DNA from 4 places in the Nonomuraea sp. NPDC052116 genome. Region 3 is predicted to be linked to each of the others. Evidence: riboswitches for the same ligand, from Rfam matches in the RefSeq annotation. Region 3 holds a riboswitch; each other region holds the start of a gene.
What was found. Region 3 has a riboswitch for cyclic di-AMP ahead of AB0L65_RS21760 (hypothetical protein). Riboswitches for the same ligand answer to the same signal wherever they lie in the genome.
Positions count from the first base shown of each region.

Region 1: another riboswitch for cyclic di-AMP. It lies ahead of AB0L65_RS42090 (GH25 family lysozyme); the one in region 3 lies ahead of AB0L65_RS21760 (hypothetical protein).
Region 2: another riboswitch for cyclic di-AMP. It lies ahead of AB0L65_RS51250 (C40 family peptidase); the one in region 3 lies ahead of AB0L65_RS21760 (hypothetical protein).
Region 4: another riboswitch for cyclic di-AMP. It lies ahead of AB0L65_RS28875 (C40 family peptidase); the one in region 3 lies ahead of AB0L65_RS21760 (hypothetical protein).

Region 1 covers NZ_JBFAWA010000028.1:100,013-105,454, reverse strand. Annotated here, with positions in the region: gene AB0L65_RS42100 (metal-sensitive transcriptional regulator) at 31-300, shown strand; gene AB0L65_RS42095 (MBL fold metallo-hydrolase) at 383-1,774, shown strand; cyclic di-AMP (ydaO/yuaA leader) riboswitch at 2,233-2,377, shown strand; gene AB0L65_RS42090 (GH25 family lysozyme) at 2,389-3,156, shown strand; gene AB0L65_RS42085 (DUF4142 domain-containing protein) at 3,420-4,121, shown strand; gene AB0L65_RS42080 (MarR family transcriptional regulator) at 4,169-4,669, opposite strand; gene AB0L65_RS42075 (patatin-like phospholipase family protein) at 4,832-5,442, opposite strand, start outside.
Region 2 covers NZ_JBFAWA010000041.1:32,111-37,552, forward strand. Annotated here, with positions in the region: gene AB0L65_RS51240 (sugar ABC transporter substrate-binding protein) at 1-145, opposite strand, end outside; gene AB0L65_RS51245 (ROK family transcriptional regulator) at 247-1,413, shown strand; gene AB0L65_RS51250 (C40 family peptidase) at 1,446-1,976, opposite strand; cyclic di-AMP (ydaO/yuaA leader) riboswitch at 2,025-2,168, opposite strand; gene AB0L65_RS51255 (3-isopropylmalate dehydrogenase) at 2,270-3,316, shown strand; gene AB0L65_RS51260 (branched-chain amino acid aminotransferase) at 3,532-4,629, shown strand; gene AB0L65_RS51265 (O-methyltransferase) at 4,668-5,312, opposite strand; gene AB0L65_RS51270 (thioredoxin domain-containing protein) at 5,372-5,442, shown strand, end outside.
Region 3 covers NZ_JBFAWA010000010.1:238,130-243,571, forward strand. Annotated here, with positions in the region: gene AB0L65_RS21750 (aminotransferase class III-fold pyridoxal phosphate-dependent enzyme) at 1-1,000, shown strand, start outside; gene AB0L65_RS21755 (alpha/beta fold hydrolase) at 997-1,842, opposite strand; partial or broken gene AB0L65_RS21760 (hypothetical protein) at 2,094-2,459, opposite strand; cyclic di-AMP (ydaO/yuaA leader) riboswitch at 2,759-2,894, opposite strand; gene AB0L65_RS21765 (DUF5302 domain-containing protein) at 3,061-3,261, opposite strand; gene AB0L65_RS21770 (MDR family MFS transporter) at 3,310-4,746, opposite strand; gene AB0L65_RS21775 (PadR family transcriptional regulator) at 4,815-5,309, shown strand; gene AB0L65_RS21780 (rod shape-determining protein) at 5,420-5,442, shown strand, end outside.
Region 4 covers NZ_JBFAWA010000016.1:66,210-71,651, reverse strand. Annotated here, with positions in the region: gene AB0L65_RS28890 (glycosyltransferase family 4 protein) at 1-21, opposite strand, end outside; gene AB0L65_RS28885 (M48 family metallopeptidase) at 111-1,382, opposite strand; gene AB0L65_RS28880 (hypothetical protein) at 1,697-2,515, opposite strand; gene AB0L65_RS28875 (C40 family peptidase) at 2,929-3,444, opposite strand; cyclic di-AMP (ydaO/yuaA leader) riboswitch at 3,518-3,682, opposite strand; gene AB0L65_RS28870 (NlpC/P60 family protein) at 4,077-5,051, opposite strand; gene AB0L65_RS28865 (NYN domain-containing protein) at 5,183-5,442, opposite strand, start outside.

The DNA of each region.
Region 1 (5,442 bases), on a different contig from region 3:
GGGGGTATATTGGGCGCGGAGGTGGTGCGGATGGAGATGGACGCGACCGTCCTGAGGGACGCGCTGACGCGGCTGAAGCGGGCCCACGGCCAGCTCGGCGGGGTGATCGCGATGATCGAGAACGCCGATGACTGCGAGAAGGTGCTGACGCAGCTGGCGGCGGTGTCGAAGGCGTTGGACCGGGCCGGATTCAAGATCATTTCGACCGGGTTGCAGCAGTGCCAGGTGGCGCGCGAGCAGGGTGAGGAGCCGCCGATCAGCGTGGAGCGGTTGGAGAAGCTGTTCCTCGCTCTTTCGTGACCGTGTGATCGGGTGCCCTGGGGCACCCGTATGTTCTCTTGATACCCCCCGGGGTATTTGACGATCGAAAGGAGACAAGGAGATGACGATCCAGGTCGAGGTGATCGAGACCTCTTCCCTGGGGGACCGCAGCTATCTCGCCCATGACGGGCAGGTCGCGGTGGTGGTCGATCCGCAGCGCGACATCGACCGCGTCCTCTCGCTGGCCGGCCGCCTGGGGGTGCGGATCACCCACGTGGTGGAGACCCATCTGCACAACGACTACGTCTCCGGCGGCCTGGCGCTGGCCCGGGTGAGCGGGGCGGCGTACCTGGTGGGCGGGGCCGAGGAGGTCGGCTTCGACCGTGTGCCGGTGCATGACGGAGATCGGGTCGCCGTCTCCGAGCGGATGTGGCTGGACGTGGTGGGCACGCCGGGGCACACCTTCCACCACCTGTCCTACGTGGTGGCCGGGCCGGGCGGGCCGGAGGGGGTGTTCACCGGAGGGTCGCTGTTGTTCGGCGGCACCGGGCGTACCGACCTGCTGGGCGCCGAGCACGCCCGCACCCTGGCCCGCCACCAGCACGCCTCCGCGCGGCGGCTGTCCGGCCTGCTGCCCGACGGGGCGCGGCTCTGGCCGACGCACGGGTTCGGCAGCTTCTGCGCGGTCACGCAGTCCGGCGCGTCCGCCTCGACCATCGGCCGGGAGAAGGACGTCAACCCGGTGCTGCGGATGGAGGCCGACGACTTCGTCACCCACATCCTGGAAGGCCTGGACGCCTACCCCGCCTATTACGCCCATATGGGCGCGCGCAACGCCGCCGGAGCGGAGCCGATCGACCTGACCCCGGCGCGGCGGGCCGACAGCGCGGAGCTGCTGGCTCGCCTGCGGGCGGGCGAATGGGTGGTGGACCTGCGCTCACGCAAGGCGTTCGCGGACCGGCATCTGGCCGGCACACTCAGCTTCGGCCTGGACGGGCCGATGGCGACCTGGCTGGGCTGGCTGGCCCCGTGGGGCGCACCCCTCACGCTGCTCGGCGAGTCGGCCGAACAGGTCGCCGCCGCCCAGCGCGAGCTGGCCCGCATCGGCATAGACCGCCCGGCCGCCGCCTCGACCGGCTCCGTCGAACAGTGGGCCGGACACGACCCGGGCCTGATCGCCGAGCTGGCCACCGCGACCTTCGCCGACCTGGCCGCCGCTCGCGCGGGGGAACCGGTCGGCGGCCTGACCGTCCTGGATGTGCGCATGGGCAACGAATGGCGGGCCGGCCACGTGGCCGGCGCCGTGCACATCCCGCTGCCCGAGCTGCCGGAGCGCCTGGCCGAGGTGCCGGAGGGAACGGTGTGGGTGCACTGCGGCACCGGCTACCGGGCCGCGGCGGCCGCGAGCCTGCTGGCCCGCAGCGGCCGCCAGGTGGTCCACATCGACGACGCCTACCCCCGGGCCGCCGACGCCGGCCTGCCCATCACCACCCCCGATGAGGAGCCCGCTTGACCACCCTCGGCACCGGCGACGCCGGGACACCTGCCGGGATCCGGTGACCCGCCGGGGCCGATCGACGTGCGGACCCCCGGAGAGTTGGAGTCCGCCCGGCTCCCGCGTGCCCGACGGCGCCGCGGACGTCAAAGGACGGGGCTGGAGTCACGATTACCGGTAGAACGGTGTTTTGTCACAATGGCAACGCATGAATGGCCTGCCCCACCTGTGCCGAGATCATAAAGGCCCGGAAGCGACGCCCCCGATTTTTTGCCAAGTGCCAGAATCCCTACAGGCACGGCATTTCAGCGCCGCCCAGTCGCCCACACCCGCGAATCCGATTTGCGCTACTTGCGCCATCTATGGGTATATGTCTATCTTTTGCCTAGTTGCGGCACACATGTGGAGCCCTTTCGCCACATCGTTGCCGCTTCGTTGACCGGACCGCGCGCTGCCCGAAGAAGCCCTTCGGGGACAGCGTCCGGCCGCCGAATCCGCGCCTCGCGGAACCGGGGACCCACGTTCTTGGGGTGAATCAGACGCCAGCCCAGGCTGCGCCATGTAGGGCACTTCCAGGCCCGAACCCGTCAGCTAACCCGGTAGGCGGTATGGAAGCAAGGAGTCAATGCCTCATGTCCAAGCCCCGGCTTGCCACAATCGCCTACATCCTCAAGAATCACCGCGATCTCCTCACCAAGTACCTCAGCTTCACCGTCGCCGTCGCGATCCTCGCCGGAACCGCCGCCATCGCCACCTTCGCCTTCGCATCGCCCACCGCGCAGAACCCGGTGCCGGCGACTCGTCAGGCAGCCGGACCCCTCATCTACGGCCTGGACATCTCCAATTACGAGCCCCTGTACGACTGGAATGCCAGCCCGGCCAAGTTCGGCATCATCAAAGCCACGGAAGGCACGTCCTTCCGCGACGCCTCATTCGCCAGGCACTGGCGCGAGCTGGGCAAGAAGGGCATCGTGCGCGGGGCGTACCACTATGGCCATCCCCGCAACAATCCCATCGCGGAGGCCGAGCACTTCCTGTCCGTGGTGAACTCGCAGCCCGCCAAGGCCGGCGACCTGCTGGTCCTTGACCTGGAGACCGCGAACGGCAGATCCGTCGCCGAAGTCAACGCCTGGGCCAAGACGTGGCTGTCGTACGTGAAGGACAAGACGGGGATCACCCCAATGTTCTACAGCGGCTGGAACTTCGCCAACAAGTACGGCAAGGGCCTGTCCGAGTACCCGCTGTGGGTCGCCCACTACAGCAAGGCCAAGGGGGCCATCTCCCCGCCCGCCGACTGGAAGTCCTGGGCCATCCACCAGTACTCCGAGTCCCCTGTCGACCAGAACGTCTCCGCGCTGACCGCCGACCAGTTGCGCGGCCTGGGCCGCCCCACGGCCTGAGCCCACACGGCGGGTCCGCACCGCGATCGGGTGGACGCCGCCCCGCGTGCTCCTCTCGGCCCGGAGGAGCACGCGGTGGACGCCGTCCACGGATGGCACCGGTGAAGGCCGCCTCGGGCAACGGCTCAGCGGACCCCGGCAGTCTTGCGCAATGCAAATCTTGCACAATGCCATGAACACTCCCGCACCCTCCCGCGTATCCCTCAGTGACCGGCGCCACTCACGAAGGCCGCGTCCAAGGGACCGGAAGGGGATGACGGCGTATGCGACTCCTCGACAGCCGTCGCGCTCTCATCAGTTGCGGCATTGCCGCCCTCTGCACTCTGACCGCCTGCGCCGGCTACACGCCGACGCCCGTCTCTGACACCGCCGGCCTCAGCACCGAGCCGACCGCCGGCCTCGGCACCGAGCCGACCGACATCGAGACCGGACCGACCGACGCACCCACCGTCCAACCGGTGGAGGACGAGCCGGAGACCCGCACCCGGCAGACCAAGTGGGGACCGCTGTCGGAGGCCGACCAGGAGCTCATCAAGAAGGTCCGGCTCGCCAGCCTGTGGGAGATGCCCATGGCCCAGGACGCGATACAGCGCGCCAACAGCGCCCGCGTCCGCCAGGTCAGCAAGGAGATCGCGGCTCAGCACGACATGCTCGACGGGCAGGTGCGCGATGTGGCCGCCAAGCTGAAGGTCAAACTGCCGGTGAAGCCCACGCCTCAGCAGCAGGACTGGATGACAGATATTTCCGGCAGGTCCGGATCCGCCTATGACAAGACGTACGTCAAATGGCTGCGCCTGGCGCACGGACAGATCTTCAGCCTGATCGGCACGGTACGCGGCACCACGCAGAACACCCTGGTCCGGCGCTTCTCCGAACAGGCCAACGCCGCGGTGCTCAACCACCAGCGCCTCCTGGAGAGCACCGGCCTGACGACACCCGAGAGCTTCCCCACCCCGTCCATCTGACGGCCGAGGAGGGAGCCCGCACGGCTTCCGGCCGCCGCGTAAGCGATTCAGACGGCGGACCAGCCCAGCGGGTTCGGCACGTCCAGGGGTGGCTCGCCGCCCGCCTCGTTGAAGGCGTTCATCGCCGAGATGAGCGCCCGGCGCTGCCTGGCCGACATCCGCGCCACGATCGCGCCGATCTCCTCCCTGCGGCGCGCGGTCACCTCGTCCACGATGCGGCGTCCCTCGTCCGTCAGCCGCATCAGGCTCTCGCGCCGGTTGTGCGGATTGACCTCCCGTACGATCAACCCGGCGGCCACCAGCCGATCGGCCATCCGCATCGCCGTGGAGGAGTTGACGCCCAGCAGCTCCGCCATCGTGACCAGCTTGGTCTCACCATGGCCGGCCAGCACCACCAGCATCCTGAACTGCGGCAACGTGACCCTGTCCCCGACCGCTCCCAATGACCTCACCGCGACCGCCACCAACAGCCGCGACCCGGTCAGCACCGCCGTGACGACAGCCGAAAGATCCTCTCCCCGCGCCTGGAGGTCATCGTCATCCTTCATAGGCACTGTTGTACATGCGCGGGGCGGATCACGGGCACGAGATCCCGCCACCTCCGCAACGCCCCGCCGCCGGGCGCGGACGGCGCGTCTGGCCGGACCGGCACCTGGCCCCGCGTGGAGCATCGCCAAGTGGCGACACCCGGCCGCGTGGCGGAGTCGCGTCTATGGTGCGGCGGCCGGCCGGCCGAGCGGTTGCAGCAGCAGGTTGACGGCTGCGCGCCCGGCTTCGAGCGCGGCTTTGAGGGGCTTGCCGTCGCGGGTGAGGCGGCCGATGCGCGGGGAGTCAGGCGCGGGGCGCACGGACAGCACCGCCGGATCGGGCGCGGCCTGGCCGTCGGCGGGTGGAGGGGTCGTCCGGGGCTCGGGCCGGTCGTACCGGGCGAGCAGCGTGTCGTCGTGCAGCAAGCGGTGGTCGCGCGCGTAGAAACTCCGGTGCAGTGCCTCGGGGTAGCTCCGCAGGACGGTCGCGGCGATCAGGCGCGATCCGTAGGACGGTCGCGCGGCCGGTGCTCCGGCCGCGGCCGAAGGCGCGGGACGGGACCGCAGCACGAGGACGTGGCTGGCGCCCTGCGCCAGGGCGGTGCGGTACGGGATGGACTCGGCGAGTCCCGCGTCGTAGAAGAGCCGCCCGGCCAGCTCGACCGGCGGACCGGCGAGGAACGGCAGCGCCGCACTGGCCCGCAGGGCCAGCCGCAGCTCGACGGGACCGGTCAGATGGGGGCGCAGATCGGTGGATTGCCCGGTCTGTACGTCGGTGGCCAGCGGGTGGTACT
Region 2 (5,442 bases), on a different contig from region 3:
CGGGCAGGAACAGCGCGATCGTCTTGCCGCCCTTGCCCTGGCCCTGCGTGGTCGTGGTGGTGGCGCCGGTGCCGTTGCCGGTGTTTCCACAGGCGGCGGCCAGGAGGACCGCCGCGACAGGGATTGATCGCCATGCTCGGTGCATCGCACTTCGTCCTTCCGGATGTGCCGCCCCTGTGCTTGGTAAGAAAGGTAATTTACTATCAGGCACGTTGGCTAGGCTCTGTTTCCTCAAGGGAGGGTGAGATGCGGGGCGACCTGGGTAATCCGCGGCTGCTGCGAGTGCTGAACGAGCGCCGCCTGCTCGACCATCTTCAGGAGCACGGCCCCGCCTCGCGCACCGACCTCGCCAAGATCACCGGCCTGTCGAAGCCCACGGTGTCCGCGGCCCTGGCCGGGCTGGAGGTGGACGGGCTCGTTCACCTCGTCGGCGAGGTCTCCGGCCGCCCGGGGCCGGTCACGTCCCTGTACGACGTCAACGCCGCCGCCACCCACGTCGCCGGCGTCGACATCGGGCGTGACTGGATCAGGGTCGCCGTCGCCGACCTGCGCGGGAAATTCGCCGGCCGGAGGGACGGGCGCAACACCGCCCTCACCTCCGCCGAACTGGCCGTCCTGGTCGGACAGCTGTGCCGGGCCGCCGCCCGCGAGGCCGTCGTCGACTGGCCCGACATCGCCTGCGCCGTCGTCGGCACGCCCGGCGTGTACGACCCGGAGCTGGGCCGCCTGGAGTTCGCCCCCAACCTGCCCGGCTCCGACCTGGCCGAGCGCCTGCGCGCCGAGATGGAGGTCGACCTCGTCATCGAGAACGACATCAACCTGGCCGCCGTCGGCGAGCACACGCACGGGGCGGGGCGCGGCAAGTCCAACTTCGCGCTGGTGTCCGTCGGCACCGGCGTCGGGATGGGCATCGTGATCAACGGTGAGCTGTACGTGGGCGCCCGGGGAGCGGCGGGGGAGGTCTCGTACGTGCCCGCGACCGAGGACCCGGCGCCGCCGGCGGGCGACGCCCTGGCCCACGGCGCCACGGAGGCGGTCGCCGCCGCGCCCGGAGTGGTCCGCGCGGCCCGCGCCGCCGGCCTGGGCCTGGAGACGGCCAAGAAGGTCTTCGCCGCGGCGGCCTCCGGCGACGGCGTGGCCCGCTCGGTGGTGGAGGCCGAGGGGCGCCGCATCGGCGGCCTGCTGGTGGCGGTGGCCGCCGTGCTGGATCCGGAGGTGATCGTGCTCAGCGGCGGCGTGGGCCGCAACCTGGACCTCCTGGGGGAGGCCATCGAGGCCCGCATCGCCGAGCTCGGCCCGCTGCGGCCGTCGGTGGTGGCCAGCACGCTGGGGGACAGCGGCGTCCTGCTGGGCGCGGTGGCCCACGCCAGGACCCGTGCCTGGGACCTCATCTTCGACGCCCGCCTCCCCTGACCGTCGCGTGGGGAGGCGGACGCCGCAGCCTCCTACAGGGTGGCCGTGAGGGTGGTGGGCGTTTCGTCGCGCTGCTTCTGGAGCTCGGACCAGAGCCGTACGCCCTTGCGGTCGGGGCGGACGCCACCCACGAAGGAGTCTCTGCGCCAGGAGGTCAGGCGCTCTTCCTTGACCACGTCACCCGTGTGCGGCGAGTGGACCATGTAGCCGGGCCGGGAGATCATCCCGACATGCCCGAGGCCGTGGAAGAAGACCAGATCGCCGGGTTTGAGGTCCTGCCAGGCGATCTTCTTGGTGAACGCGCCGTACTGTTCGGCGGCGGTGCGGGGGAGTTCGATTCCGGCGTGCTCGTACGCCCTGAGCATGAGTCCGGAGCAGTCGTAGCCGCTCGGGCTGGCACCGCCCCACACGTACGGGGTGCCGCGCTTGCTCATGGCGAACTTGATGGCGATCTTCCAGGCGGGCTTCGGAGCCTGTTTCTCCTGGATTTCCTTGATCTGGCCGCCGGTCAGGGTGGTGAGGTCGTCGATCTTGGTCGAGGCATGGGCGGGGGGAGCCAGCATGAGCCCGGCGGCGCCCGCCGCCAGGACGATGGCGATTCGAGACAGGGGTCTGTCCTTCCATACGGCCGGCCGGGTTAGCTGACGGGCTCGGGCCTGGAAGTAGCCCTACGGCATGGGGATGCCGACTCGCCCCAGGGGGAATGTGGGTCCCCGACTCCACGCAACGGCGCGCGGATTAGGCTGGTCCGTGACTTTAACGAAACGGTCAAAGAACCGCAATACCGGACAAAGGGGGCGTCCGAAAGATGAGATGAAGTGTTCGTCAGCCGAGACGACGCGGTAAGGTACCGCCCATGGAGTCGCGTAACATCCGTCTGGCCGTCATCCCCGGCGATGGGATCGGCACCGAGGTCGTGGCCGAAGGGCTCAAGGTCCTGGAGGCAGTGGGCACGAAGATCGAGCCCACTCACTACGACCTGGGAGCCGCACGCTATCACCGTACCGGCGAGACGCTGCCCGACGCCGTGCTCGAAGAGCTGCGCGGCTACGACGCGATCCTGCTCGGCGCCGTGGGCGACCCCAGCGTGCCGCCGGGCATCCTTGAGCGCGATCTGCTGCTGCGGCTCCGCTTCGAGTTCGACCACTACGTCAACCTGCGCCCGGTCAAGCTGTTCCCCGGCGTGGAGACCCCGCTGGCCGACACGCCGCCGGAGAACATCGACATGATCGTCGTCCGCGAGGGCACCGAGGGCCTCTACGCGGGCACCGGTGGCGCCATGCGGCGCGGCACCCCGCACGAGATCGCCACCCAGGAGTCGCTCAACACCGCCTACGGTGTCGAGCGCGTGGTGCGCTACGCGTTCGAGAAGGCCGTCACGCGGCCGCGCAAGAAGCTGACGCTCGTCCACAAGACCAACGTCCTCACCTTCGCCGGTGACCTGTGGCAGCGCACGGTCAACCGCCTGGCGGCGGAATACCCCGACGTCACGACCGACTACTGCCACATCGACGCGGCCTCGATGTTCTTCGTGAGCCAGCCGGAGCGGTTCGACGTGGTCGTCACCGACAACCTGTTCGGCGACATCATCACCGACCTGGGTGCCGCCATCGCGGGCGGCATCGGCCTGGCCGCCAGCGGCAACATCAACCCCGAGCGGTCCGCGCCGAGCATGTTCGAGCCGGTGCACGGCAGTGCCCCGGACATCGCCGGCCAGGGCAAGGCCGACCCCACCGCGACCATCCTGTCCGTCGCCATGCTCCTCGACCACCTCGGCCTGCACGCCGAGGCGGCCAAGGTCGAGCAGGCGGTCGCCGATGACATCCTCGAGCGGCTGGCCGGCTGGGCGGGTCGCACCACCCACGAGATCGGTGACGACATCACCGCGCGAGTATCCGGCTAGGACCGCCTAGCCCCAACGCGCCTGGTGGTCCGACGAGGGCCGCCAGGCGCTTTTTTGCGTCCAAAAGGGCTGATCGCCGCATTGGCCGCTTGCCATCCCATATAGCGAGACAATAGGAAGTACCGGGACTGCCTTCCGGGCAGCGCCCGCTCACCAGCACCGATCCGCAGATTTCTGTAGATTTGGGCAGATTCGCAGAGAGAAGGACCGACGTCATGACCATCGCTCAGAAGCTCAGCTTCGACGTGCAGCTATCCGACCACGCTCGCACCGCGGCCGAGCGGGAGCAGGTACTGGCGAACCCCGGCTTCGGGCAGACCTTCACGGATCACATGGTCTCGATCGACTACACCGAGGGGCAGGGCTGGCACGACGCCAAGCTCCTTCCCTACGGCCCGCTCTCGCTCGACCCGGCGACCTCGGTCTTCCACTACGCGCAGGAGCTGTTCGAGGGGCTCAAGGCCTACCGCCAGGCCAACGGCTCGATCGTCGCGTTCCGCCCGTACGCGAACGCCGCCCGCTTCAACCGCTCCGCGCTCCGGATGGCCATGCCGGAGCTGCCGGAGGAGGCTTTCGTGGAGTCGCTCGAACTCCTCGTCCAGACCGACAAGGAATGGGTGCCCACGACCGAGGGTCACAGCCTCTACCTGCGGCCCTTCATGATCGCCACCCAGGCGGGGCTCGGCGTCAACTACCCGTCGAAGTCGTACAAGTACATGGTCATCGCCTCCCCGGCGGCCTCGTACTTCACGGGTGGGCTCAAGCCCGTCTCCGTCTGGCTGTCCACCGAGTACACGCGGGCCGCCCCCGGCGGCACGGGCTTCGCGAAGTGCGGCGGCAACTACGCGGCCGCGTTCGTCGCGCAGCGGCAGGCCGTGGAGAACGGCTGCGACCAGGTGGTGTGGCTGGACGCCCACGAGCACAAGTACGTCGAGGAGATGGGCGGGATGAACCTGTTCTTCGTCCTCGGCGGCAAGCTCGTCACCCCCGCGTTGACCGGCACCCTGCTGCCCGGCATCACCAGGGACTCCATCCTGGAGCTGGCCGGCGACCTGGGCCTGGAGACCGAGGAGCGCCTCATCTCGATCGACGAGTGGCAGGCCGGATGCGAGTCCGGGGAGCTCACCGAGGTGTTCGCGTGCGGCACGGCGGCCGTGGTCACGCCGGTGGGCACCGTGAAGGGCGCCGACCGCTCCTGGAGCGTCGCCGACGGCAACCCCGGCCCCGTGACGATGCGGGTGCGTGAGGAGCTGGTGGGCATCCAGTACGGCGCCCGCCCCGACGCCCACAACTGGATCCACAAGATCGTCTAGTGGGGACGGCCGGGTCCGCGAGGGCCCGGCCGCGGCGCCTAGTTCTTCCTGATCAGGGTCATCCCGTCCGCGACCGGCAGCAAGAGGACCGTCACCCGCGGATCCTCCATCACCAGGTCGTTGAACTGCCGGATGTCCACGGTGGTCTGCTCCTCGTGCGCCGGGTCCGCCACGTGGCCCCGGCGCAGCGTGTTGTCCGCCACGATCAGGCCGCCGGGCCGCAGGCGCTCCATGAGCAGCTCGTAGTAGCCGGGGTAGTTGCCCTTGTCGGCGTCGAGGAAGGCCAGGTCGACGGTCTGGTCGAAGGCGGCGAGCGTCTCCAGCGCGGGGCCGAGCGTGAGCGTCACGCGGTCCTCCACCCCGGCCTCGCGCCAGTAGCGGCGGGCGACGGAGGTCCACTCGTCGCTCACGTCGAAGCAGTGCAGCCGCCCGCCGGACAGGCCCCTGGCGATGCACACGGACGAGTAGCCGGTGAACGTCCCCACCTCGACGACGACCTGGGGCGCCACGAGCTGAGTGATCATGGTCAGGAAGGTGCCCTGGTCGGGCGAGATCTGCATGCCGGCGGCGTCCCCGGTGGCGCTGAGCGTCTCCTTCGCCAGCTCGTCCAGCAGGGCGTCGGGCGGGGTCGTGTGCGCGAGGACGTACTGTGCTACGGCGGGATCTAGGAGGTATGCCTTCATATATCCATTCTCCCGGCATCGGGTAGGGTCTGCGCGATCAATGAGGTGAGAGTGGGCTGATGATGAAGCGGTTGCTGGCGGTGGCGCTCGCGTGCGTGGCCATCGCCATACTCGGGGTGGTGTCGTTCTC
Region 3 (5,442 bases):
GGCCGCCGCCCGGCAGGCCGCGCTCGGCGACTGCCTCAACGGCCCCGGCCCGATCATGGTGGAGCTGGCCGAGCTGCTGGTGGACACCGTGCCCAGCGCCGACTGGGCGATGTTCTCCAAGAACGGCACCGACGCCACCACGCAGGCGCTCATGGTCGCCCGCGCCGCCACCGGCCGGACCAAGGTGCTGATGGCGCACGGCGCCTACCACGGGGCGGACCCCTGGTGCACGCCCTCCCTGGCGGGCACGACGCCCAACGAGCGGGCCGACCTGGTGGAGTTCACGTACAACTCACTCGAGTCCTTGGAGACCGCGGCGGCGACCGTGGAGGGCGACGTGGCGGCGATCATCGTGACGCCGTTCAAGCACGACTCCTTCGAGGACCAGGAGCTGGTGGAGCCCGCCTTCGCGCGGGGCGCCCGCGCCCTGGCCGACCGGCTCGGGGCCGCGCTGGTGATCGACGACGTGCGGGCCGGGTTCCGGGTCGACCTGCGGGGGTCCTGGGAGCCGTACGGGGTGCGGCCCGACCTGACCGCCTGGTCGAAGGCCATGGCGAACGGCTACCCGATCGCCGCCGTCACCGGCACGGACGCGCTGCGCGGACCGGCGCAGACGCTGTACTCGACGGGGTCGTTCTGGTTCTCGGCGGTCGCCATGGCGGCGGCCAAGGCGACCATCGAGACGCTGCGCGACACGGACGGCATCGGCGCCATGGAACGCGCGGGCACGCAGCTCCGCGAGGGGCTTTACGCGCAGGCCAAGTCCCACGGGTTCGTGGTGAACCAGACGGGGCCCGTCACGATCCCGTGGCTCAGCTTCGACGGGGACGCCGACCTCTCCGTCGCGATGTGGTGGAGCGACGCCTGCCTGCGGCACGGGGTCTACCTGCACCCGTGGCACAACTGGTTCATGTCGGCCGCGCACACGGAGGCCGACGTGGCCAGGGCGCTGGAGGGCACGGACCAGGCGTTCGCGGAGACCCGTGCCCACTTCGGCTAGTCGGCGGTGAGCTTGCTGATCTCGGCCACGACGGACGGCCAGAGCGGGCGCGGCAGGTCGTGGCCCATGCCCGGGTAGGTCACCAGCCGGGCGCCGGGGACGGCCGCGGCCGTGGCCTGGCCGCCCGCGACCGGAACGAGCTGGTCCGCCTCCCCGTGCAGCACCAGCGTGGGCACCCGCACCCCGGCGAGCCCCGCCGTGCGGTCGCCCGAGGCCATGATGGCGGCGAGCTGCCGGGCCGTCCCGCCGGGGTCGAAACAGCGGTCGAACGCGAGTCCGGCCAGCAGGGTGATCCGCTCGCGGTCCAGCTCGTATCCGGGCGAGCCGATGACCGACCAGGTCCGCACCGCCTGGGCCTGGACCGCATCGCGGTCGGCGGGGGGCGCGGCCATGAGGGTGGCGAGCGCGGCCTCGGTGGGCGGGGCCGCCGAGGGGCCGGGAGTGGACATGATCGAGGTCAGGGTCAGCACCCGGTCCGGGTGGCGGATGGCCAGCGCCTGGGCGATCATGCCGCCCATCGACGCCCCGACCACGTGGGCGGCCGGCCAGCCCAGCGCGTCCATGAGTCCCGCCGAGTCGTCGGCCAGGTCGTCCAGCAGATACGGCGAAGGCGCCCCCATCGCGGGAACGCCCTGGTCGTAGAAGTGTGTGGAGAGACCGGCGTCGCGGTTGTCGAACCGTACGACGTGGTGTCCCTGGTCCGCCAGCAGCGCGCAGAGCCCTTCATCCCAGTGGATGAGCTGCGCGCCGAGCCCCATGATGAGGAGCAGGGGGCGCCCCTCGTGCGAGCCGAAGCTCTCGTAGGCGATTTCGATGCCGTTCGCGGCTACGCGGGTGGTCACGAGGACCAGAATGACATTCTGGTCCAGGTCCGTAAAGTTCAGCCCTTGAGAAGATTGCGGACGCGGTCGCTGGCGAGCACCACGCTGCCGCCCACCGCGGCCACGGCGCTGGCCACGACGGCGCCCGTGCTGGCGCTCCACTCTCCGGCCTCGCGCGCAGGCGGCGGCACGGCCGCACCGGCCGCCGGGGGCTCGGCCGGGTTGTTGTCACGCTCGGACCAGGCGCCGGTCGAGAACGGGACCGGGTAGTTCTTCTTGCCGGGACCGTTGCCCCACTTGGTGATGACGTAGTCGACCTTGATGTGCCCCTGGCCGCCGACGCCGTCGACGCCGAGCGTCTCCATGTTGAACGAGCCGCCGGTCAGCTCCGCGAACGTCTTGCCGTCCAGGTCGAGCATGACGCCGTTGTTGGAGGGCACGCCCGGGCCGCGGTCGCCGACGAAGAAGGGCAGCTTCTTGCCGTCGTGAATCACGTATCCCTCGGTCATGAGCGGCCAGCTCGGGCTGGCGGCCAGACCTTTCTGCATGGGCTTGCCGCTGGCGGGCAGACCGGTGTCCCCGGCGCGGCCGGAGGAGTCGTCCCAGAAGTACGAAGCGGTGGTCGAGCCCTTGAGCAGGACCTTCTCGTCCGTGTTGGAGTCGGCGTGGGCCGCGGTGCCGGCGATGGTGAGCGCGCCGACGGTGGAGGCGGTGAGCAGAGCGAGGGTACGCAAACCAGAACGTGCAGACATGAAAAGTACAGTCCTTCGCGAGGGGGCAGGGAGATTGCGCTCGCTTGAAAAAGGGCGTAGCAGGGGAAAGCACCTGACGGGGGAAAGCTACGCGGAGCGCGAAACGAGCCTGGAGAAGGGACCGCTCAGAGGGCGGCCGTCATCACGCTGTATGGGTGTTCTACGTGATCATTCAAGTTCTGCATATGTCCTCTCCATCTCGCCTACCGGGTTAGCTGACGGGTTCGGGCGGTGGAGTTGCCCTACCGACACAAGGTCGGATTCACCCCAGGGAGGTGGGTCCCCGGCTCCCGAGTGATCGGGATTAGGCGCCAGTCGGCTGGTTCCCTTGTGTGGTCCACGCCACCGGCTGGTAAGTGGGCATCACTCTAACCACGTATTCCGGACAAACACAAACAGTTCGTCATGAATCGGTGTAAAGATCTACCTGCCTCCGGCATAGAGAAAGGGGGCACGGCATTGCCGTACCCCCTTGAAATTCCCGGCCTCAGCCGCCGCTCTTGCGCCTGAACGATCTTTTACTCGCAGCCGGACCGTGCGCCCCGTGGATCTTCGATGGGTCGCCGCCCTTGCCACCCGCGCCCGAGTCCGCGTGCTGGTTACGCTTGCGCTCCAGCGCCTCGCGGAACTTGCGCTTCATCTCGTCCTCGGGAGTCTCGCTGACTTCCGGCTCCGGTGTTTCCGCCATGAGGACCTCCATGGTGTTGGGGACTATCACAGCTTCGCATGGCCCCGCTTATGACGCGAAACTGGCCTCAACCCTGCTCTGCGGCGTGGCGGGCACCTCCAGCCGCCTGGCCGGCATCGCCACCAGCGCCACCAGGGCGAGCAGCGCCCCCGCCACTCCCAGCGACGGGATGACCGCCGCCGCGGCGGAGGCGTGCGCGGCGGCCAGTCCGTGCACGGGCGCGTCCGCCGTGACCGTCGAGGTGTAGAGGGTGCCGCCGACGGCCAGCGCCACGGAGCCGCCGATCTGGCGGAAGAAGGTCAGGTTCGCGGAGGCGACGCCGATGTACTGCGGCTCGACGGACTGCTGGGAGGCCACGGTCAGGCCGGACAGCATCGGGCCCATGCCCAGCCCGATCAGCAGCATCCAGCCGGCCAGCAGCAGCCCGTCGGTGTGCGCGGTCAGGTTCAGGCAGAGCAGGGTGCCCGCGACGAGCAGGAACGGGGAGGCGACCAGCCACGGCTTGTAGACCCTGGTCCTGGACATGAGCGCGCCCATGACGACGCTGCCCAGGACCATGGCCAGCGTCATCGGGTAGATCCTCAGCCCGGACTCGGTGGCGCTGACGCCGAGGGACTGCTGAAAGTAACGCGGCAGGAACACCACGCCGGCGTACATGCAGAAGGCCGTGAAGAAAGACGTGACGTTCACGAGCGTGTAGGTGCGGTTGCCGAACAGGTGCATGGGCATGATCGGGCTGGCCGCCCGCCTCTCGACCAGCACGAACACCGCCAGCAACGCGGCCGCGAGCACGATCGGCCCGGCCACGGCGGCGTCGGTCCAGGTGTTGCCGTCCAGGCCCTTCTCCGTCAGGCCCAGCAGCAGCGCGCTGATGGCCACGGTGGAGACCGCGATGCCCGCGTAGTCGGGGCGCCCGCCGCCGCCCACGCCCGGCCGGTTCGGCAGGCGGCGCGCGACGATCGCGATCAGCACGAGGCCGATCGGCACGTTCACGTAGAAGGCCCACCGCCAGGTCGCGTGGTCGGTGAACAACCCGCCCAGGAACGGCCCGGCCAGGTACGTCAGGCCCATCACGCCGCCGAGCGCACCCTGCACGCGGGCGCCGTTCGTACCCGGAGGGAACATCTCCATCACCAACGCCATCGACAGCGGCAGCAGCGCGCCCGCGCCGAGCCCCTGCAGCGCGCGGAACGCGATGAGCTGCGGCATGTCCTGCGCCGCCCCGCACAGAGCGGACCCGGCCACGAACACCACCATCCCGATCAGCAGCAGCGCCTTCCTGCCGTGCTGGTCGGAGAGCCGGCCGTAGAGCGGCACGGTCACCGTCGAGGTGAGCAGGTACGCCGTCACCACCCAGACGTAGAGCGTCGTGCCGCCCAACTCGGCCGTGATCCGCGGTAACGCGGTGCCGACGATCGTCTGGTCGAGCATCGCCAGGAACATCCCGCCGAGCACCGCGAGCAAGAGGAGCCCTTGAGGCTTCATGCCATCATTCACATGTGAAGACTGATATGTAAGTCTTGACATGTCAAGTCTTCGATATGCTGGCGCGCATGTCCCTTCGGATCGCGCTTCTCGGGCTGCTCGAGGCCGTCGGCCCGGCGAGCGGGTATGACCTGGCCAAGAAGTTCGAGCACTCGCTCAACCACGTGTGGCAGGCCGGGCACACGCAGATCTATCCCGAACTGGTGAAGATGGCGGCCGACGGCCTGGTGGCGGCCTCGTCGGAGGGCGCGAGGGGGCGCAAGATCTACACGATCACCCCCGAGGGGGCGCGGGAGCTGCACACGTGGCTGGTGGAGCACGAGCCCGTCTTCGTCGTACGCAACGAGACCGCGCTGCAGGCGTTCCTGCTGCCGCTGCTCTCCACGGAGGAGGCGATCGCGGTGGTCGAGCGGATCAAGACCGGGTACGAGGCGCGGCTGGTGGTCCTGGGCTGCCAGCGCGAGGACGGGACCGGCCACTACGCGCTGCGGCTCGGGCTGGCCCAGGTCCGCACCGGCATCGAGTGGGCCGAAGAGACCCTGGCCGCCCTCAGGAGCCGCTGAGCCCGCCCGCTCAGGTAAAGGGGAACCACTCCGTTCCTGGTGTTGCGTTGGAGCGGCCCAGGAAATAGACCCGGCATGCCCGCCACGATCGCCACGTCCGCAGTCGCGTCATGAGTCTCCTCGGCCGCGACCT
Region 4 (5,442 bases), on a different contig from region 3:
GTCGTTCGTGACGACGAGCACCTTGGGCCCCGCACCCGGCGTCGCTCCTGCCGCCGCGCTTGTCACCGCACGGGTCGCCGCGCGGGTCGCCGCACGTGTCACTTCACGTGTCACTTCACGGGGACGCCGTTCAGCTTGGCCCATGCACGGGCCATCGCGATGCGCTCGGGGCTGGAAGGATGGGACGCATAGAGCACATATTCCACCGCATCCGGCGACAAGTCGGAAATATTGGTGACTGCCAGGCGTTTCTGCATCGCTATGAACGTGGCCGGATCGTGCGTGAGGTCCAGCGCGTGCAGGTCGGCCCTGGCCTCGATGTGGCGGCTGATCAGGTTCTCGGCGGGACTCATGAGCAGTGAGCCGAAGGTCATCAGGCCTATGACCGCGCCGACCGCGCGCGGATCGCCCAGGCCTGTGACGCCGGTGCGGCGGCGTACCAGGCCGAACACCCAGGACAGCAGGATCGCGCCCAGCGCGGCGCCCAGGGCGCCGATGAACGTGCCGTAGAGCACGTCGTCGGTCTTGGCGTGGCCCAGCTCGTGCGCCACGACCAGCTCGACCTCGGCCTTCGGGGCCTTGAGCAGCGTGTCGTAGACGACGATGCGGCGCGTGGCGCCGAACCCGGACACATAGGCGTTCAGCGCCGTCGTCCTGCGGGAGGCGTCGGCGACCAGCACGTCCTCGACCGGCACGCCGTCCCGCTTGGCCATGTCCAGGAGCTCGGTGCGGAGCTGGCCCTGCTGCATGGTCGTGAAGTCGTTGAACAGCGGCTCGAACACCACCGGGTAGACGAACGACGCCAGCACCGTCAGCGCGAACGCGCCCACGGCGGCCGGGATCCACCACCGCCTGAACCTGCGGGCCAGCGCCACGAGCACCAGCAGCATCAGGCTGAGCATGAACGCGTCGACGCCTATGTTCTTGAGCCGGTCGCTTGCCCAGGACCCCCAGGTCTGGATGGACAGGCCGTAACCGCGCAGCAGCGTCTCGCCCCACATGGCGATCGGCAGCTTGATCAGCTGGGTGAAGAGGGTGATGACCACGACGCCCAGCACCACGCGGAGCCACCAGGGGCCTTTGAGCCACGCCACCAGCTTCACGCCGAACGGCGTGGCGACGAGCAGCCCGGCGATGATCAGCGTGAGGGCCAGCGAGAGGTAGGCGGGCAGGGTGCTGGCCGCGTCGAACGCCTCGGACCTGGCGATCTGCGCGGCGGTGAAGTCGCGGGCCGGGTCGGGCGGTCCGGAGGTCAGGAGGTGCCAGGGGGTGCTGAAGGCGGCCACGGCCGCGATCACCAGGCCGAGCAGCACGGCCGCCACCGCCGCCTGCCGCCTCAGCCGGCGCTCGCCGTCGGACTCCGGCGGCCCTCCCCCGTTCACGGACACACCCTCACTCTGCCCCCGTCTTCCGCCCCCGCTCTCCCCCTTCACGAACACCCCGCCACCGGCCACCGAGCCCGCGCTCTCCCCTTTCACGGACGCGCCACCCCCGGACGTCGGGCCGACGCCCTCCCCCTTCACGGACGGGCCACCTCCCGGCATCGGGCCGGCGCTCTCCCTCTTCATTGACGCGCTCTCACCGTGACCGCGCGCCTCGCCACTCAGAGCCGTGGCGCCTCCGGCCTCCTCACCCTCCTTCGACGCCTCTTGCGACGCGTCGTCCACGTTCCGCCGTTCGCTCATCTGCCTCCCCCTCACGCGAGCCGGTCTCGCACGTAGTCGCGCCACCGTGCCGTCAGCGTGGCCGCGGAGAGGCCGAGCGCGGCGAGTGCTCGGTCTACGCCGCCCGCGCGGGCGTCACGGTAGAGCCTCACCAGCGTCCCCTCACCGAACCGGTCAGCCAGGAAGCGACACGCCAGCCAAGCCTCCTGGTACGCCCGGGCGAGCCGGACGGGGTCCCGCCCGTCAGCCGCGAAAGCCGCAGGTCCGGGCAATTCCCTCGGCAGCCTCCCGGCCCGCACCTCGGCGGCGAGCTCGGCGGCCGCGGTCCTCACGGGGAGTCCGGAGTCGCGATAGCCGACGTAGTCGGCGAACCCCTCATAGAGCCATGGGGGCAGGCGGTCGGTGCCGGCGACGACGTGGGTGAGCTCGTGGGCGAGTACGACGTCCTTGCCGGTGGAGTTCAGCCTGGCGAAGAACTCGGGAACGATGATCACGCGCCCGCGATCGGCCACCGCCGCCAGCCCGTCGACCCGCCCCACCCCGGCCAGCCCGGCCGCCTCGGCGGCGGACGAGGGAACGACTACGAGCGGTCGTACTGACCTTCCGAGCACCGCCGACACCCGCTGCCCCGCCCGATCAGCCCTCCGCGCGATGTCGCCGAGCTCGGCGGGGGTGATGTGCCGGCCGACGACCACGGACCGCGCCCCACGGACCACGACCTCGCCGTCACCCCACAGGCCGCGGACTTCGGCGGGAAGGATGGGGGAATCGGGGGTGGGGGCGCTGGCGGGGGTGACGGCGAGAAGCAGGACGGAGACGATCGCGGCCCGCCGATTCACCTGCCCTGACACGATGCCCGATCGTAGCCGCCCGCCGGCCCTTGACCGGCCACTCCGCACCCCCTTGAGAACCGCGCGCCCTTGAGAACCGCCCACCCGCACCGCATGCGGTGGCTGCGCGCCAGAGGACCGCACACCGCGCGCCATCGAACGGGGAGCCTGGCCCGCGAGCCGAGGGTCATTGGACCGAGGGTCGTGGGGCCGTGAGCCGTGGCGCGGGAAGCCGTGAGGCGGGTGGGGTGGGTGGGTGGGGTGGGGTGGCTGTTTTGAGGGGGTGCCGTTGCGGTGGGTGCGTTGTGCGGGTCAGCGGGCGTCTCCCTGGAGGCCCTCAGCCAGGTGCGGCGGGTGGCGCCGCCCGTGCTCCGCCGTAAAAAATGAAAGCAACAATGGGAGAGCCCCGCCCGGAGGAGCCGGGCGGGGCTTCTTCACATGCCGGGACGGACAGCGCCGACGAACGACGCCCGCCGCCATCCACTCAGCTTGTCGATGCGTACCCGTTCGCCTGTCCGAGGCGAGTGGACCATCTTGCCCTTGCCGACGTACATGCCCACGTGGCCGAGCCCCCTGAAGAACATCAGGTCGCCGGGCCGGAGGTTCCGCCACGAGACCTTGTTCTTGCTGCGGGCGAACTGGCTGGCCGCCACGCGTGGGAGCTTCACCCCGGCCTTCTTCCAGGCGTACTGGACGAGGCCGGAGCAGTCGAACGAACCGGGGCCTGTGCCTCCGTACCGGTACGGGTCACCGACCTGGTTCTTGGCCACGGAGACCGCCTTGCGGGCCTTCGCCTTCTGACGGGCGACCTTGGCCGCCCTCAGCGCCGCGGCCGAGGTCGTCTTCGAGGTTCCGGCGGTTGCGGCCGCCTTGGTCGTCGAAGCCGAATCGGTCGTGGCAGCCTGAGCCGTTGGGGCATGGAGGATCGCACCTCCGGCCGTCACGGTCATCGTGAGCGCTACGCCACTCAGGGCAATGCGGGACAGACGGGGGTTATGCAGGGAGGTAGACAGGATTTCTCCTTGACTCTTCCACGAATGCCTACCGGGTTAGCTGACGGATTCGGGCCTGGAAGTCGCCCTACGGCGCGATGTGCGCGCCGATTCACCCCCTGATCCCTGGGGAACTGGGATCGCTGGGTCCCCGGCTCCGTGCCTCCTGGCTGCACGGATTCGGCAGGCCAACCGTCCCGACCAACGTGTTGATATGGGGACATTTGGGCGGTTGACCAGCGGATCTTTATCTGTCTCACACCGGGAGAGACCGGTGCGGGTTCGCGGGGGACATGGCTTGTTCACCGCGACGTCGCCAGAAGCTACGCCGAAGGGTCAAGGATCGGCAAAGCGGGACACCGCCTGTAAAGATCAGATAGTGGAGTCAGTAAGGAGGGAAATCCCTGCTGGAACACCAGGTTCCGTTATCGAAATGTGACGCTGCTCACATTTGATTTCGCGCCCGTTTGTCAGGCCCCAAATGTCGTGTTTGTCACACTTGTTGTGGCTCGTCAGGCGTGCTGGATCGTTCCCATCACTCATCAACCGAACCTCGTTCGGTTGATGCGATCAACGATTCGGCGTCGTAGCTACGGGCGGATGGCGCCCACGAGGCGGCCGCCGTACGACGAGAGTTTGACGACCTTGACCACGTCGCCCGTCTGCGGCGCGTGAACGATTTTCCCGTCGCCGGCGTAGATACTGACGTGACCCAGGCTCGAGCTGAAGATGAGGTCCCCCGGCTGGAGGGCGCTCAGTGAGACCTTGCGGCTCGCGCCCCAGGCCCACTGCTGCCAGGTCGTGCGCGGCAGCGACACGCCCGCGGCGCGCCACGACGCCTGGGTCAGGCCGGAGCAGTCCCAGCCGCCCGGGCCCGTCCCGCCGAACACGTACGGCTTGCCCACCTGGGCGAAGGCGAAGCGCAGGACGGCGGCGGCGTTGCCCGAGGCCGGGCCCGTGTACTGGATGCCGACGCTGTTCGGGTTGCCGGGGTTGTAGGCGCCCAGCTTCTTCAGGAGCTTCTTCTGCTCGGAGATCAGCTTCATGATCTCCGAACGCTCCTTCTCGACCCCGTCCCGTTCCCGGTCGGCCGCCTCCAAAGCCTCCTCCGCCTTGTCGCGTTCGACCTTCAGCCCGCGGTTCTCCCGGTCGAACGCGGCCAGCTTCTCCGCCCGCTCCCGCGAGAGCTGCCCGGCCAGCGCCAGGCTCATCAGGAAGTCGTCGGGGCGGTCCGCACTCACCAGGCCGGGCAGGGAGGTCACGTCGGTGCCGAGCTTGTAGCTGTCGACGGCCATGCCGATCACCTGGGCGCGCAGGTCCGCGACCGTCGCCAGCTTGGTCTTGTAGCGGTCGTTCAGCTTGGTGTAGGCGCCCTTGGCGGCCTTGTACCGCTCGGTGGCCGTGTTGAAGCGGTCGACGACCTTGTCGGCCTTGTCGTTGAGCTTGTCGAGCTTGGCCTTGGCCTGTCCGAGGGTCGGCCGGGGATCGGCGACGGCGGCTCCCATGGGGGACAGGACCAGCCCGAACGCGAGACCCGCGGCCACCGGCACCCTGCCAAACCTCACTGTGTCGCCTCCCAGGGATGATATCTGGGGCGAATAGTACAGAAGTGGCGGGTGAGGTCACACGCTATCCACCCAATTCGTAATATCCCTGGCACAGCGCGGCAAATCCGCCCGTAAGGGGTGCAGGTAATCTAGGCCCGGCCCAGCCTGCGCAGCAGCAAGCCAGACGGAACGGGTCTGGCTCCCATCCGCCTGACGGACTCGGCCACCTCGCGGTCCGACGACACCACGGCCATGGCCCGGCCGGGCGGCTCGGCGCGTACGAGCTGGCGGATCAGATCGTCGGCGATCTCCCCCGGCTGGCTGAACAGCACCCGCACCCCGCGCGGCGCCACGACCTGCACCGGGGAGTTCAGCTCGGCCCCGTCGAACACGACGGTGACCTCGACCC